One region of the Rubrivivax sp. JA1026 genome, then DNA from elsewhere that is predicted to be linked to it. Evidence: riboswitches for the same ligand, from Rfam matches in the RefSeq annotation. Region 1 holds a riboswitch; the other holds the start of a gene.

Region 1 (7,525 bases):
TCGTCGGCGAGCGTGGCGAAGGGCCGCACGTCGACCGCCAGCCCCAGCGGCTCGGCGCGCGTGCGCAGCACCTCGATCGTCTGCGGGTGGCAGTCGTCGGCGACGCGGATCGTGTCCGACTTGGCGCGCACGCTGCGCCGGGCCAGCGTCATCGCCTCGGCGACGGCGGTGGCCTCGTCGAGCATCGAGGCGTTGGCGATCGCCATGCCGGTCAGCTCGGCGATCATGGTCTGGAAGTTGACCAGCGCCTGAAGCCGCCCCTGCGAGATCTCGGCCTGGTAAGGCGTGTAGGCCGTGTACCAGGCGGGGTTCTCGAGCACGTTGCGCAGCACCACCGTCGGCGTGCGCGTGCCGTGGTAGCCCTGGCCGATGAAGCTGCGCAGCGTGCGGTTCTTCGCCGCGATCGCACGCAGCTCGGCCAGCGCCTGGTGCTCGGGCACCGGCGCCGGCAGCTGCATCGGCTGCGGCCGGGCGATGGTGCGCGGCACCACCGCCTCGATCAGCGCCTGCCGCGAGGCGGCGCCGATCACCGACAGCATCTGCCGTTCCTCGGCTTCGTTGGGCCCGAGGTGGCGGGCGGCGAACTCGTCGTGGTGCTCGAGCTCGGCGAGCGTGGGAAGGGCGGACATCAGCATGGGCGGTGGACTGCTAGAGGGGAAGCGGGGTCAGAGCGTCTTCAGCAACGCGTCGTAGGCGGGCGGGTCCATCAGCTGGTCGAACTCGGCCATGTCGGCGACACGGACCTTGAAGAACCAGCCGTTGCCCATCGGGTCGCTGTTGGCCAGCGCCGGCTCGTCGCGCAGCGCTTCGTTGACCTCGACGATCTCGCCGCTGACCGGCATGTAGAGGTCGGCGGCGGCCTTCACCGACTCGACGACGCCGGCCACCTCGCCCTTCTTGAACGTGCGGCCGACCTCGGGCAGCTCGACGAAGACGACATCACCGAGCGCGTCCTGCGCGTGCGGCGTGATGCCGACGACCGCGGCCTCGTGGTCTTCGATGTTGATCCATTCGTGGTCGGGGGTGAACATGGTGGTCATCGGCTTCTCCTGAAGATTTCAACCGCGGTGGTAGCGGTGGGGTTGGAACGGCATCGGGGTCACGCGCATCGGCAGGCGTTTGCCTCGCACCTCGGCGTAGACCTCGTGTTCGGGGGCAGCATGGTCCTGCGGCAGGTAGGCCATCGCGATCGGACGGTCGACCCCGGGCGCCAGCGTACCGCTGGTCACGCGGCCCAGCGCATGGCCGTGCGCATCGACGATGGCCGTGCCCTCGCGCACCGGCACACGTTCCAGGCCGACGAGGCCGACACGCTTGCGCATCGCGCCGCCGGCCAGGTGGCGTTCGACGGCCGCCGCGCCGGGGTAGCCGCCTTCGCGTGCACCGCCCGGGCGGCGCACCTTCTGGATCGCCCAGGTCAGGCCGGCTTCGACCGGCGAGGTGTTCTCGTCGATGTCGTGGCCGTACAGGCACAGCCCCGCTTCCAGGCGCAGCGTGTCGCGTGCGCCCAGGCCGGCGGGCTTGACCTCGGGCAGCGCCAGCAGCGCCGAGGCCAGCGCCTCGGCCCGTTCGGCCGGCACCGAGATCTCGAAGCCGTCTTCGCCGGTGTAGCCCGAGCGCGTGACGAAGCAGGGCGCGTCGGCCAGTTCGAACACGCCGCCGGTCATGAACACGAGTTCCTTGACGCCCGGGTTCAGCCGCGCCAGCGCGTCGGCGGCCAGCGGGCCCTGCAGCGCCAGCAGCGCGCGCTCGGGCATGCCGACGACGGTGCAGCGGTGGCCGATGTTCGTCTGCAGATGGCGCAGGTCGGCGTCCTTGCAGCCGGCGTTGACGACGAGGAACAGGTCGCCGAAGCCGGTGCCCGGCGCGGGGCGCGAGATCATCAGGTCGTCGAGCAGGCCGCCGTGTTCGTTGGTGAAGAAGGCGTAGCGCTGGCGGCCGACGGCGAGGTCGACGACGTCCACCGGCACCAGGGTCTCCAGCGCGGCTGCGGCGTCGGCGCCCGACAGCCGCACCTGGCCCATGTGCGAGACGTCGAACAGCGCCGCGGCGTTGCGGCACTGGCGGTGTTCGGCGATCAGGCCGTCGCGGTATTGCACCGGCATCGCGTAGCCGGCGAACGGCACCAAACGCGCACCGAGGCTCAGGTGCAGGTCGTGCAGGGGCGTCTTCAGAAGGTCGCTCACGGCGGACTCCATCGAGGGCATCGTCTTCGGATCGCCGGCTGTCGCCGACGCACGTGCCCCCGCTGTCCGCTTTACCTGAGAGATTCGGAAGCCACCCCGGCGGTGGTCCTTGCCCCTTCGGTGGGCCGCCTGTCGCGGCGGCCTCTCTCCAGTGAGGTGGGAAGCCAGTCCTTTTGCCTGAGCGTTCGGGCTGGACCCTGCGCCTTCGGCGGCCCGCTCGAGGTGGGCTCTCTCCTGACGGCGCGCAGTGTATCAGCGCCCATCCGGCGCCGCGCACCCGCCGCAGACGAGGGGCCGAGGCAGCCTGGTGTCAGCCGCTTGCATAACATTCGCCGCGCACCGACAGGAGGCCGGATGAGCATCTACGATCAGCACCTGGACCGCAACGCGGCCAACCACGTGGCGCTGTCGCCGACGAGTTTCGTCGAGCGCAGCGCCGAGGTCTTCGGCGACCTGCCGGCCGTGATCCACGGCGCGCGGCGCTACACCTGGGCCCAGGTGCGCGAGCGCAGCGCCCGGCTCGCGGCGGCGCTGCGCGCGCTGGGCGTGGGCCGCGGCACGACGGTCAGCGTGATGCTGCCCAACACGCCGGAGATGGTCGAGGCGCACTACGCGGTGCCGGCCGTCAACGCGGTGCTGAATACGCTCAACACGCGGCTGGACGCGCCGCTGCTGGCCTGGCAGATGAACCACTGCGAGACCGCGGTGCTGATCACCGACCGCGAGTTCGGCCCGCTGATGGCCGACGCGCTGGCGCGGCTGAAGGCCGAACACGGCCGCGAGCCGGTCGTCATCGACGTCTGCGACAGCGAATACACCGGCCGCGGCGAGCGTGTCGGCACGCTGGAATACGAGGAACTGCTGGCCGCGCACGCGCCGCTGGCGCGCCTGGAAGGCCCGGCCGACGAGTGGGACGCGATCGCCGTCAGCTACACCAGCGGCACCACGGGCGACCCCAAGGGCGTCGTCACCCACCACCGCGGCGCCTACCTGAACGCGGTCGGCAACGCGGCGACCTGGACCATGCCGCACTTCCCGAAGTACCTGTGGACGCTGCCGATGTTCCACTGCAACGGCTGGTGCTTCCCGTGGACGGTGGCGATGCTGGGCGGCACCCACGTCTGCCTGCGTCGGGTCGAACCCAAGGCGATCCTGGACGCGATGCGCGAGCACGGCGTCGACCACTACTGCGCCGCGCCGATCGTGCACGGGCTGATCATCAACGCGCCGGCCGACTGGCGCGAGGGCATCACGCAGCAGGTGCGCGGCATGGTCGCCGGCGCCGCGCCGCCGGCCGCGATGATCGAGGGCATGGCGAAGATCGGCTTCGACATCACCCACGTCTACGGCCTGACCGAGGTCTACGGCCCGGCCGCGGTGGCCGTCAAACGCCCGGCCTGGAGCGACGCCGACCTGTCCGAGCAGACGCGGCTCAACGGCCGCCAGGGCGTGCGCTACGCGCTGCAGGAAGGCATGACGGTGCTCGACCCGGAGACGATGGCCGAGGTGCCGGCTGACGGCCAGACGATGGGCGAGATCATGTTCCGCGGCAACATCGTCATGAAGGGCTACCTGAAGAACCCGTCGGCGACCGACAAGGCCTTCGCCGGCGGCTGGTTCCACACCGGCGACCTGGCGGTCATCGAGCCCGACCGCTACGTGAAGATCCGCGACCGCAGCAAGGACATCATCATCTCCGGCGGCGAGAACATCAGCTCGCTGGAAGTCGAGGACGCGCTGTACCGCCACCCCGCGGTGCTGGCCTGCGCGGTGGTCGCCAAGCCCGACCCGAAGTGGGGCGAGACGCCGGTGGCCTACGTCGAGCTGAAGCTGGGCGTCGACGTCACGGCCGACGAGCTGATCGCGCACTGCAAGCGTGTGCTCGCCGGCTACAAGGTGCCCAAGGAGATCCGCTTCGAGACGATCCCCAAGACCAGCACCGGCAAGATCCAGAAGTTCCAGTTGCGCCAGCGGGCCAGGAGCTCGTCGGCGATCGAATGAGAAGTTCCTCTCCCTCTCCCGCTTGCGGGAGAGGGTTGGGGTGAGGGTGGCGGCAGACCCCGGCCCTCACCCCCCGCCCTCTCCCGCCGTCGCGGGAGAGGGAGCCTGACCAGGAGATACCGATGACCGAAGAACCGCTGCTGCGGCACGAGAAGGACGAGCGCGGCGTCGTGACGCTGACGCTGGACCGGCCGCAGGCCTTCAACTCGCTGTCCGAGGCGATGATCGCGGCGCTGCAGGCCTCGCTGGAACGTGTCGCCGAGGACACGACGGCGCGTGTGGTCGTCATCGCCGCCGCCGGCCGCGCCTTCTGCGCCGGCCACGACCTGAAGGAAATGCGCGCCGAGCCTTCGCTGGGCTACTACGAGCGCCTGTTCGCGGCCTGCGCACGCATGATGCTGACGATCCAGAAGCTGCCGGTGCCGGTCATCGCGCGGGTGCACGGCATCGCCACCGCGGCCGGCTGCCAGCTGGTCGCGATGTGCGATCTGGCGGTCGCTTCGCGCGACGCGAAGTTCGCCGTCAGCGGCGTCAATCTGGGCCTTTTCTGTTCGACGCCCAGCGTCGCGCTGGCGCGCAACCTGCCGCGCAAGGCGGCCTTCGAGATGCTCGTCACCGGCGAGTTCATCGGTGCCGACGAAGCCTGCGCCAAAGGTCTGGTCAACCGCGTCGCCGCGCCGGAGGCACTGGACGCCGAGGTCGAGCGCCTGGTCGCCGCCATCGTCGCCAAGCCGCAGGTCGCGATCGCCGCCGGCAAGGCGCTGTTCTATCGTCAGGTCGAGACCGGCATCGCCGCGGCCTACGAAGACGCCGGCCGCACGATGGCCTGCAACATGATGGACCCGGCCGCACTCGAAGGCGTGCAGGCCTTCATCGACAAACGCAAGCCCTCCTGGGCCCTTGGAGAACGATGAAACGAATGCTGTTTTCGGCGGCCTGTGCCGCCGCCGCGCTGGTGCTGGCCGGCTGTGCCAGCGCACCGGCCACCGAGGCGACGGTCGCGCCCAACGCCAACCTCGTCGTGCAGGGCATCCCGCCGATCCCGCAGTCGCTGGCCGAGCGTGTGCAGCGCTACAACGACTTCCGCGGCCACGGCTTCGCCGACTGGCACCCGACGCGGCGCGAGATGCTGGTGCTGCACCGCGGCGAGACCGACGCCACGGCCCAGCTCTGGCGTGCCGCCGCCCCCGGCGCCGCGCTGGAGCGCCTGACCGCCGAACCCGACCCGGTGGCCGAAGCGAGCTGGGAGCCGCGCGAAGGCCGCTACATCGTCTTCGCGCGCGGCCGCGGCGGCAACGAGGCGACGCAGCTCTACCGCCTGGACCCGGCGACACGCCAGGCGACGCTGCTGACCGACCCCGACCAGCGCCACGACTTCGTCGGCTGGCTGCATGGCGCGTCCAAGCTGGTCTACGGCGCGGTGCCGCTGGACCGCACCGCCGACGGCGGCAAGCGTTCGGCGATCGACACGACGCTGTGGCTGATGGACCCGCTCTCGCCCGAGGGCCGGCGCCAGATCGCCGTGCTGCCCGGCGCCGGCTGGTTCGGCGGCGCGATCTCGCACGACGACCGCACGCTGGCGATCACACGCTACGTTTCGGCCACCGAGTCCGAAGCCTGGCTCGTCGACCTCGCCAGCGGCGAGCGCCGGCGTGTGCTGCCGGCGCCCGGCGAGACGCTGAAAGCCTCGCACTTCCCGGTCGCCTTCCGGCCCGACGGCTCGGGGCTGCTGTTCCTCAGCGACCGCGCCGGCGAGTTCCGCGAGCTGATGCTGCTGTCGCTGGCCGACGGCCGCATCACGCGGCTCACGTCGCAGATCCCCTGGGACGTCAGCGGCGTCGCACCCAGCGAGGACGGGCGCTGGATCGCCTTCCAGGCCAACGTCGAGGGCCGCGACGAGCTGCGCCTGCTCGACGGCCGCACGCTGAAGGAGCTGGCGCTGCCGCCGCTGCCCGCCGGCAGCGTCGGCAGCGCGGCCTTCGACCGCCGTGGCGACGAACTCGCGTTCTCGACCAACAGCGCGCAAGGCCCGAGCCGGCTGCACTCGCTGCGCCTGGCCGGCGGCGCGGTCGCCGACTGGACCACGCCCCATGTGCCGCCGGGCCTGGACGTGTCGCGCTTCGGCGAGGCCGAGATCGTGCGCTGGACGAGCTTCGACGGCCGCACGATCTCCGGCCTGCTGCACCGCCCGCCGGCGCGGTTCACCGGCCCGCGCCCGGTGCTGGTCCAGATCCACGGCGGCCCCGAAGGCCAGGCCACGGTCGGCTTCATGGGCCGCTACAACTACCTGCTGCAGGAGCTGGGCATCGCCATCGTGCAGCCCAACGTGCGCGGCTCGTCGGGTTTCGGCAAGACCTTCCTGTCGCTGGACGACGGCTACAAGCGCGAGGACTCGGTGAAGGACATCGGCGCGCTGCTGGACTGGATCGCCACGCAGCCGGGGCTGGACGCCTCGCGTGTGCTGGTCGCCGGCGGCAGCTATGGCGGCTACATGACGCTGGCCAGCGCGGTGCACTACGGCGAGCGCATCGCCGGCGCGGTCGACGACGTCGGCATCTCGCACTTCGTGACCTTCCTGCAGAACACCGAGAGCTATCGCCGCGACCTGCGCCGCGCCGAGTACGGCGACGAACGCGACCCGGCGATGCGCGAGTTCCTCGACCGCATCTCGCCGCTGACCAACGCGGCGAAGATTCGCAAGCCGCTGTTCGTCGTCCAGGGCCTCAACGACCCGCGTGTGCCCTACACCGAGGCCGAGCAGATCGTCGCCCAGGTGCGCGCCAACGGCACGCCGGTCTGGTACCTGCGCGCCGAGAACGAAGGCCACGGTTTCCAGCGCAAGGAGAACGCCGACTGGCGCTTCTACGCCTTCGTGCGCTTCGCCGAGCAGGTGCTGCTGGCGCGCTGAGCCGGGCGGCGCCCCAACGAAAAACGGCGGGCCCAGGCCCGCCGTATTTCATGCCGCGTGCGGCTTCACATGCCCGCGTAGTTCGGCCCGCCGCCGCCTTCGGGCGTGACCCAGACGATGTTCTGCGTCGGGTCCTTGATGTCGCAGGTCTTGCAGTGCACGCAGTTCTGGGCGTTGATCTGCAGGCGCTCGCCGCCGTCGGCCGCGGCGACGAACTCGTAGACGCCGGCCGGGCAGTAGCGGCTCTCGGGGCCGGCGTAGCGCGCCAGGTTCACCGCCACCGGCACCGACGCGTCCTTCAACGTCAGGTGCGCCGGCTGGTTTTCCTCGTGGTTGGTGTTGCTGAGGAACACCGAGCTGAGGCGGTCGAAGGTCAGCTGGCCGTCGGGCTTGGGGTAGGCGATCGGCTCGACCTGGCTGGCCGCGTGCA
Region 2 (7,525 bases), on a different contig from region 1:
GCGCGAGGTGCGCCTGGCCGCCGGCGCCGAGTTCATCGTCATGGTCTGCGGCGACGTGATGACCATGCCCGGCCTGCCCAAGACACCCGCGGCCGAGGTGATCGACCTCACGGAGGACGGGCGCGTCGTCGGTTTATTCTGACCGTCGCTGCGCCATGTCCAACGCCGAACGCCTCTACAAGATCGAGCGCCTGATCCGCCAGCGCGGGCACGTCGCCTTCCAGACGCTGCTCGACGAGCTGGAGGTCTCGCGCGCCACGCTCAAGCGCGACCTGGAGTACCTGCGCAGCCGCCTGGGCGCGCCCATCGTCTACGACCGCGAGCTCAACGGCTACCGGCTCGACGAAGGCGCGCGCGGCACGCGCCACGAGCTGCCCGGCCTGTGGTTCGACGAGCGCGAGCTGTACTCGCTGCTCGCCGCGCACCAGCTGCTGGCCAGCCTGGACGACGACGGCACGCTGGCGCGCCATCTGCAGCCGCTGCTCGAACGCGTGCGCGAGATGATCGGCGGCGCCGAGGACAAGACGCTGATGCAGCGCGTGAGGATCGTCGCCGCGGCGCGCCGTGCGGTGCCGGCGCGCCATTTCGAACGTGTCGCCGAGGCGCTGCTGGAACGCCGCCGGCTGCACCTGCGTTACCTGACCCGCACGCGTGGCGAGCTCGGCGAACGCGAGGTCTCGCCGCAGCGCCTGGTGCACTACCGCAACACCTGGTATCTGGACGCCTGGTGCCACCGCGCCGACGGGCTGCGCCGTTTTGCGCTTGACGCGATGGAGCAGGCCGCGGTGCTGGAGCGCCCGGCGCTCGAGCTGCCGCTGGCGCGTGTGCAGGCCGAGATGGACGCCGGCTACGGCATCTACGCCGGCGGCACGCGGCGCTGGGCGACGGTGGCCTTCGCCGCGTCCGCGGCGGCCTGGGTGAGCCGCGAGGCCTGGCACCCCGAACAGCAGGGGCGCTGGCTGGACGACGGCCGCTACGAGCTGCAGCTGCCCTACACCGACGACACCGAGCTGGTGATGGACCTGATGCGCCACGGCGCCGACGCCGAGGTGCTGTCGCCGCCCGAACTGCGCGCCAAGGTCGCCGCGCGGCTGCGTGCCGCGGCCGCGGTCTACGCCGGCGACGCCCCGTCTTCCTCCAGCACCGCCGCGGGCGGCTCGACGACATGAAGGTCTGCATCCTCGGCGCCGGCGCGATCGGCGGCTTCATCGGCACCCGGCTCGCGGCGCGTGGCCAGGCGCAGATCGCGGCCCTCGCGCGCGGCGCGACGCTGGAGGCGCTGCGCCGTCACGGCTGGCGGCTGCAGCAGGGCGGCGAACTGATCCAGGCGCCGTGCGCGGCGGCGTCGGCCGACGCCGCCGAACTCGGTGTCCAGGACCTCGTCGTCATCGCCGTCAAGGGCCCGGCGCTGACCCCGGTCGCGCGCGGCATCGCGCCGCTGATCGGCCCGCGCACCGTCGTGCTGCCGGCGATGAACGGCGTGCCGTGGTGGTTCGGCCACGGTGTCGCCGCGCTCGGTGAGGCACCGCTGGAGTCGGTCGACCCCGGCGGTGTCGTCGGCGCGGCGATCCCGCACGAGGCCGTGCTCGGCTGCGTCGTGCACGCCGCGGCCTTCACCGCCGAGCCCGGTCTCGTCGTGCACAGGATGGGTGCCGGGCTGATCGTCGGCGAGCCGGGCGGCGGCGCCAGTGCGCGTGTCGACACGGTGGCGGCGCTGCTGCGCGACGCCGGCTTCGACGTCACCGCCTCGGCCGACGTGCGCCGCGAGGTCTGGTACAAGCTCTGGGGCAACCTGACGATGAACCCGGTCAGCGCCATCACCGGCGCCACCGCCGACCGTGTGCTCGCCGATCCGCTGGTGCGCGCGTTCTGCTCGCAGGCGATGCAGGAAGCCGCGGCGATCGGCGCGCTCGTCGGCTGCCCGATCGAGCAGACGCCGGAAGACCGGCATGCGATCACCGCCAGGCTCGGCGCCTTCAAGACCTCGATGCTGCAGGACGTCGAAGCCGGCCGGTCGATCGAGCTCGACGCCATCGTCGGCGCGGTGCGTGAACTCGGCCAGCGCCTGGGCCGGCCGACGCCGGCGATCGACGCGCTGTTCGGGCTGACGCGGCTGTTCGCGCGCCAGCGCGGGCTGTACACATGAAAACGCCGGCTCGAGGCCGGCGTTCTGGTGGCTGAGGCGACTCGGGAGGCGCCGCCCGGGCTCAGCGGCGGGCCTGGGCCGCCTCGGCGGCGGCGCGTGCGCTGTCTTCGCGCATGTGCTTCAGGAAATAACGCAAGTAGAACGCGCCCATTCCCAGCGTCACGACGATCACGGCCAGACTCATCAGGCCGACGTCGGTGGAAAAGAGGACGGTCATCGCATTCATGTCAGGGGCTCCTCGGCGGGCTTGATCTGTATTGATCGGTGACATTGGGCGCCCGACACAAGGCAAGAAACTTGTCATAACTCAAAGAACGAGCCCAGCTCTCGGACTCGTTCCAGATCCCGCCGCGGCACCCGGCTGGGCCACAATGGCACGATGGACCAGACCCTGCCGGACCCGCGGCGCCGCGAGGCGCTGACCGCTTCCGCCGCCGTCGCGGCACTGCTGCTGGCGCAGGGGCTGTGGCCCCGCCCGGCGGCTGCCGCGTCGCTGTCTCAGGCCTTCGAGGCCCGTTCGCTGGCCGAGCTGAACGCCGCGCTCGGCTGGCCGGCGCCGGTGCCGAGCCCGGCGGTCACGCTCGCCGGCCCGGACATCGCCGAGAACGGCGCCGCCGTCGAGCTGACGCTGGCCACGACGCTGCCCGGCGCACGCCGCCTGCTGCTGCTGGTCGAGAAGAACCCGGCGGTGCTGTCGGCGCTGTTCGAGCTCGGCGAGGCCGTGGTCCCGGAGTTCGTCATCCGCGTCAAGATGGCGCAGTCGTCCAACGTCTGGGCGGTGGCCACCACCGCCGACGGCCGCGTGTTCTACGCGCGCCGGGACATCCGCGTGACGCTCGGCGGCTGCGCCGCCTGAAGGGCAGGACATGGCCAGCGCCCCCATCCTTCTTCGCGCCCAGCTGCAGGGCGAGCGCACCGTCGTGCGCGTGCTGATGGCCCACGAGATGGAGTCCGGCCAGCGCAAGGACGGCGACGGCCGGCCGATCCCGGCCTGGCATATCCAGGACGTCGCCGTGACGCTGGAAGGCCGCCCGGTGCTGACGCTGCGCTTCGGCCCGTCGGTGTCGAAGAACCCCTTCCTGCGTTTCGCGCTCCGGGGCGGCAAGGCCGGCGACCGGGTCGGCGTCTCCTGGGTCGACACACGTGGCGAGCGCCGCAGCGCCGAGGCCGTGATCGCCTGATACGGCGTGGGAGCTTGCTGCGGGTTTCCCCGTAGTTCGCTGGCATAATCGACTACTTCTAGCCCGGCTGGTGGTGAATCCGCAGCCGGGCAGGCCAAAAGCCCGAATGGCATCGGGAGAGCCCGCGCGTCCACCCTTTTCGCGCGGCGCCGAAGGAGCAACCACCCCGGAAACTCTCAGGCACCACGGACCGATGCCCTGGATGAACTCTGAAGAAGCGCCGGCTGCGTGACGTCCGCCGGTGCGCCGAAGGAGCAAACGGCGCCGGGCGGCCGCTGTGAATCTCTCAGGTGTCAGGACAGAGGGGGTGACGCTGCGCAAGGGGCGCGGCGCCGGCATGCCTACGACGTCCTGCTGAGAGACCCGAACATGACTGCCTTCCATCCGCGCCTTTCCCTGCTTGCCCTGGCCTGCGTGGCCGTTTCCGCGTCGGCCGCCGAGCCGATCGTCGTCAAGATCGGCCACGTCGCCGCGCTCAGCGGCCCCGCCGCCCACCTCGGCCGCGACAACGAGAACGGCGTGCGCATGGCGATCCAGGAGCTGAGCGCCAAGGGCGTGCAGATCGGCGGCCGCCCGGTGAAGTTCGAGCTGCTCGCCGAAGACGACGGCGGCGACCCGAAGCAGGGCACCGCGGCGGCGCAGAAGCTCGTCGACAGCAAGGTCAACGGCGTCGTCGGCCACCTGAACTCCGGCACCGCGATCCCGGCCGCACGCATCTACAGCGACGCCGGCATCCCGCAGATCGCGCCGTCGGTGACCAACCCGCGCTACACCCGCCAGGGCTTCAAGACGACCTTCCGCATGGTCGCCGACGACGCCCAGCTCGGCGGCACGCTGGGCCGCTACGCGGTGCAGACGCTGAAGGCCAAGACCGTCGCCGTCATCGACGACCGCACCGCCTACGGCCAGGGCGTGGCCACCGAGTTCGAGAAGGCCGCCAAGGCCGCCGGCGCGAACATCGTCAAGCGCGAGTTCACCAACGACAAGGCGACCGACTTCACCGGCATCCTCACCGGCATCAAGGCCGCCAAGCCCGACGTCATCTTCTACGGCGGCATGGACGCCGTCGGTGGCCCGATGCTGCGCCAGATGAAGCAGCTCGGCATCACGTCGAAGTTCATGGGCGGCGACGGCGTCTGCACCGCCGAGCTGCCGAAGCTGGCTTCGGGCCAGGTGCCCGACGGCCAGGTGGTCTGCGCGATCGCCGGCGGTGTCGAAGGCGCGCAGAAGCCGGTGATGGACAAGTTCAAGGCCGACTTCAAGAAGAAGTTCGGCACCGAAGTGCAGATCTACTCGCCCTACACCTACGACGCGACCAAGGTGATGGTCGAGGCGATGGTCAAGGCCGGCTCGGCCGACCCGGCGAAGTACCTGCCGGTGCTGGCCAAGATCAGCGTCCCGGGCGTCACCGGCACGATCGCCTTCGACGAGAAGGGCGACATCAAGAACGGCGCGCTGACGCTCTACACCTTCAAGGGCGGCCAGCGCGAAGAGATCGCCGTCGTTCGCTGACGGCGGCGGCGGGCGGCACCCCCCGCGGGGGCCGCCCGCAAGCTCACAGCGCCAGCGCGTCGGCCCAGATGTTCTCGGCCCAGGCCTGCGCGTACAGCGCCTCGGCGGTGTTCCAGTCCTTGGACACGCCGACCGAGGCCGGCACCGCCTTGAAGGTCTTCTCGGCGGCGTCGTAAGGGTGCACCGAGGCGACGTGCACCGCGTGCGTCGCCGACAGGTAGCTGTAGCAGGTGTTCATCACCAGCGGCGCCGGGTTCACCGGCTCGCCGCGCAGCCGCTGGATCACCGCCGCCGCCGCCACCTTGGCGTGCTGGTTGGCCATGTGTCCGCTCTTGGGCATCAGCGGCGCCGAGAAGGTGGCGTCGCCGAGCACGTGCACGCCCGGCAGCGCCTGCGACTCCAGCGTCAGCCAGTCGACACCCACCCAGCGCCCGTTGACCGTCACCAGCCCCGCGTCCTGCGCCAGCCGGCCGGCGCGCTGCGGCGGGATGACGTTGAGCACGTCGGCCTTCACGTCCTCGAAGTCGAAACGCGCGAGCCGCCCCGAGACCTCGCGCAGCTCGGCGTTCGGCCGGTACTCGACGATGCCGGCGTAGTGCTCCTTGAACGCGCGCTCGAACAGCGCCTTCTTCGACTGGATCTCGGCATTGGCGTCGAGCACCAGCAGCTTGGCGCGCGGCCGCGCCTGCTTCAGCCAGCCGGCGATGACGGCGGCGCGTTCGTAAGGCCCCGGCGGGCAGCGGTAAGGGGCGCGCGGGATCGTCATCGCGACGACACCGCCGTCGGGCAGGGCCTCGAGCTGGCGGCGCAGCGCGACGGTCTGCGGCCCGGCCTTCCAGGCGTGCGTCACGGTGCCGGCGTCGAGTGCCGGCTGCAGGCCGGGGATCGCGGCGGTGTCGAAGTCGATGCCGGGCGCGACGATCAGCCGGTCCCAGGGCAGGGTGCTGCCGTCGGCCAGGCGCAGCAGGCGGCGTTCGGGGTCGATCGCCACGGCCTCGCCGCGCACCCGCTTGACGCCGGCGGCGGCCAGGCCGTCGTAGCCGCGCGTGATGTCGTCCAGCGTGCGCCAGCCGCCGAGCACCAGGTTGGAGATCGGGCAGGAGACGAACGCCGCCTCGCGTTCGACCAGCGTGACGTCGACGCCGCCCCACAGCCGCAGGTAGCGTGCCGCGGTGGCGCCGCCGAAACCGCCGCCGACGACGACGACACGTCCGGGTGTCGGCTTGACGACGCGGTTGCCGGCGCAGCCGGCCAGCGCCAGCGTGCCGCCGGCCAGCCCCGCGCCCAGCAGGCGGCGGCGCGAGAGGGCGAAACGATCGGGTTGCTGCATCGTGTCGCTCCTAGCGGGCGTCGGCCGGCCGGGCCGGCTGCGCCGCGAACCAGTGCGCCGCCAGCCGCAGCTGCTCGTCGCTGTAGCCGCGCAGGATCTGCGCCATGATCGTCGACGGCTGCGCGCCGCTGCGGTAGTCGGCGATCGACTGCAGGATGCGCTCGGCCGGCTGGCCCGCCAGCGACTTGATCGCCGTGCGCGAGTGGCCGTCGGTGCCGTGGCAGTTGGCGCAGGTGGCGGCGACCGAGCGCGCGGCCAGCGCCTCGTCGGCCCGCAGGTCGGCGGCGGCCGGCAGTGCCAGGCTCGCGGCGCCCAGCGCGACCAGCAGCGGTCGCATCGGCGATCTCATGTCGTTGTCCTCCGATCGTGGTGGGGTGGTGGGTTCAGCCGCAGCGTTCGATGCGCCGGCGCTGCAGCGCCAAGCCTGCGAAGCCGCCGAGGACCATAGCCGAGACGGCGATGGCGCTATGCGCGGAAAGCGTCGATAGACCTGCGATTCCTTGCCCGACGGTGCAGCCCAGCGCGGTGACGCCGCCGGTGCCCATCAGGACCGCGCCGACGAGATGGCCGGCCGTGTCCTCGGTGCCGGCGAAACCCTGCCAGCGAAAGCTGCGTGTGGCCAGCGCGACCGCGGCCGAGCCGGCGACGATGCCGGCGGCGCTGCAGATGCCGATCGTCAGCGTCTTGCGGCTGTCGCTGAAGAACAGCAGCCAGTCCAGGCCCCAGGCCAGTGGCGCGACCAGGCTCAGCGACTCCATGCGCCGCGAGTTCGTCGCCAGGAAGGCCGGCTCCAGCGTCTCGGGGTGTTCGGGCACGAAACCCAGCCGGCCCGACAGCCACCAGGCGGCGACCACCAGCACCCCGATCGCGGCGCCGCCGGCGACCTCGCGGCCGCGGCCTTCGGGCCGTGCCAGCACCCAGGCCAGCAGCGCCGCGGCCACCGCCGCGCCGAGCCAGGGGGCGAGCGTCTGCAGCGGCAGGCCGGTGGCGGCGGCCAGCGCACCGGCCGCGTCCTGGCCGGCCGGCAGCTCGAAGCCGACGCGGTCGACGCTGGCCACGCGCAGCACGGCGCTGACGCCTTTCATCGCCGCGAAGCCGCTGGCGCCGACGACGAGCACGACGACCAGCGACTTCAGGCTGCCGCCGCCCAGGCGCACCAGGTTGCGTGCCGCGCAGCCCGACGCCAGCACCATGCCCAGGCCGAACATCGCGCCACCGACGATCGCCGACAGCCAGCCCACGCGCGTGCCGCCGTACAGGCTGTCGGCCGCACGCACCCAGCCCAGGCCCACCATCAGGTGAAAGCCCAGCACCGCGACGGCGACGGCGGCGACCCAGGCCCGCAGCCGGGTGCGG

The links. Region 1 has a riboswitch for glycine ahead of gcvT (glycine cleavage system aminomethyltransferase GcvT). Riboswitches for the same ligand answer to the same signal wherever they lie in the genome.
Region 2: it holds a riboswitch for glycine, as region 1 does, so the genes downstream of both, G5B56_RS02860 (branched-chain amino acid ABC transporter substrate-binding protein) here and gcvT (glycine cleavage system aminomethyltransferase GcvT) in region 1, are expected to answer to the same signal.

The regions. Positions count from the first base shown of each region.
Region 1 covers NZ_JAALCQ010000003.1:12,605-20,129, reverse strand. Annotated here, with positions in the region: gene gcvP (aminomethyl-transferring glycine dehydrogenase) at 1-635, opposite strand, end outside; gene gcvH (glycine cleavage system protein GcvH) at 666-1,040, opposite strand; gene gcvT (glycine cleavage system aminomethyltransferase GcvT) at 1,059-2,198, opposite strand; glycine riboswitch at 2,239-2,348, opposite strand; gene G5B56_RS06540 (acyl-CoA synthetase) at 2,541-4,187, shown strand; gene G5B56_RS06535 (enoyl-CoA hydratase) at 4,310-5,101, shown strand; gene G5B56_RS06530 (S9 family peptidase) at 5,107-7,095, shown strand; gene G5B56_RS06525 (electron transfer flavoprotein-ubiquinone oxidoreductase) at 7,161-7,525, opposite strand, start outside.
Region 2 covers NZ_JAALCQ010000001.1:624,142-631,666, forward strand. Annotated here, with positions in the region: gene G5B56_RS02830 (formate--tetrahydrofolate ligase) at 1-142, shown strand, start outside; gene G5B56_RS02835 (YafY family protein) at 156-1,169, shown strand; gene G5B56_RS02840 (2-dehydropantoate 2-reductase) at 1,166-2,146, shown strand; gene G5B56_RS02845 (DUF3149 domain-containing protein) at 2,208-2,372, opposite strand; gene soxY (thiosulfate oxidation carrier protein SoxY) at 2,526-3,002, shown strand; gene soxZ (thiosulfate oxidation carrier complex protein SoxZ) at 3,013-3,327, shown strand; glycine riboswitch at 3,431-3,530, shown strand; gene G5B56_RS02860 (branched-chain amino acid ABC transporter substrate-binding protein) at 3,697-4,839, shown strand; gene G5B56_RS02865 (NAD(P)/FAD-dependent oxidoreductase) at 4,883-6,169, opposite strand; gene G5B56_RS02870 (cytochrome C) at 6,180-6,506, opposite strand; gene G5B56_RS02875 (YeeE/YedE family protein) at 6,553-7,525, opposite strand, start outside.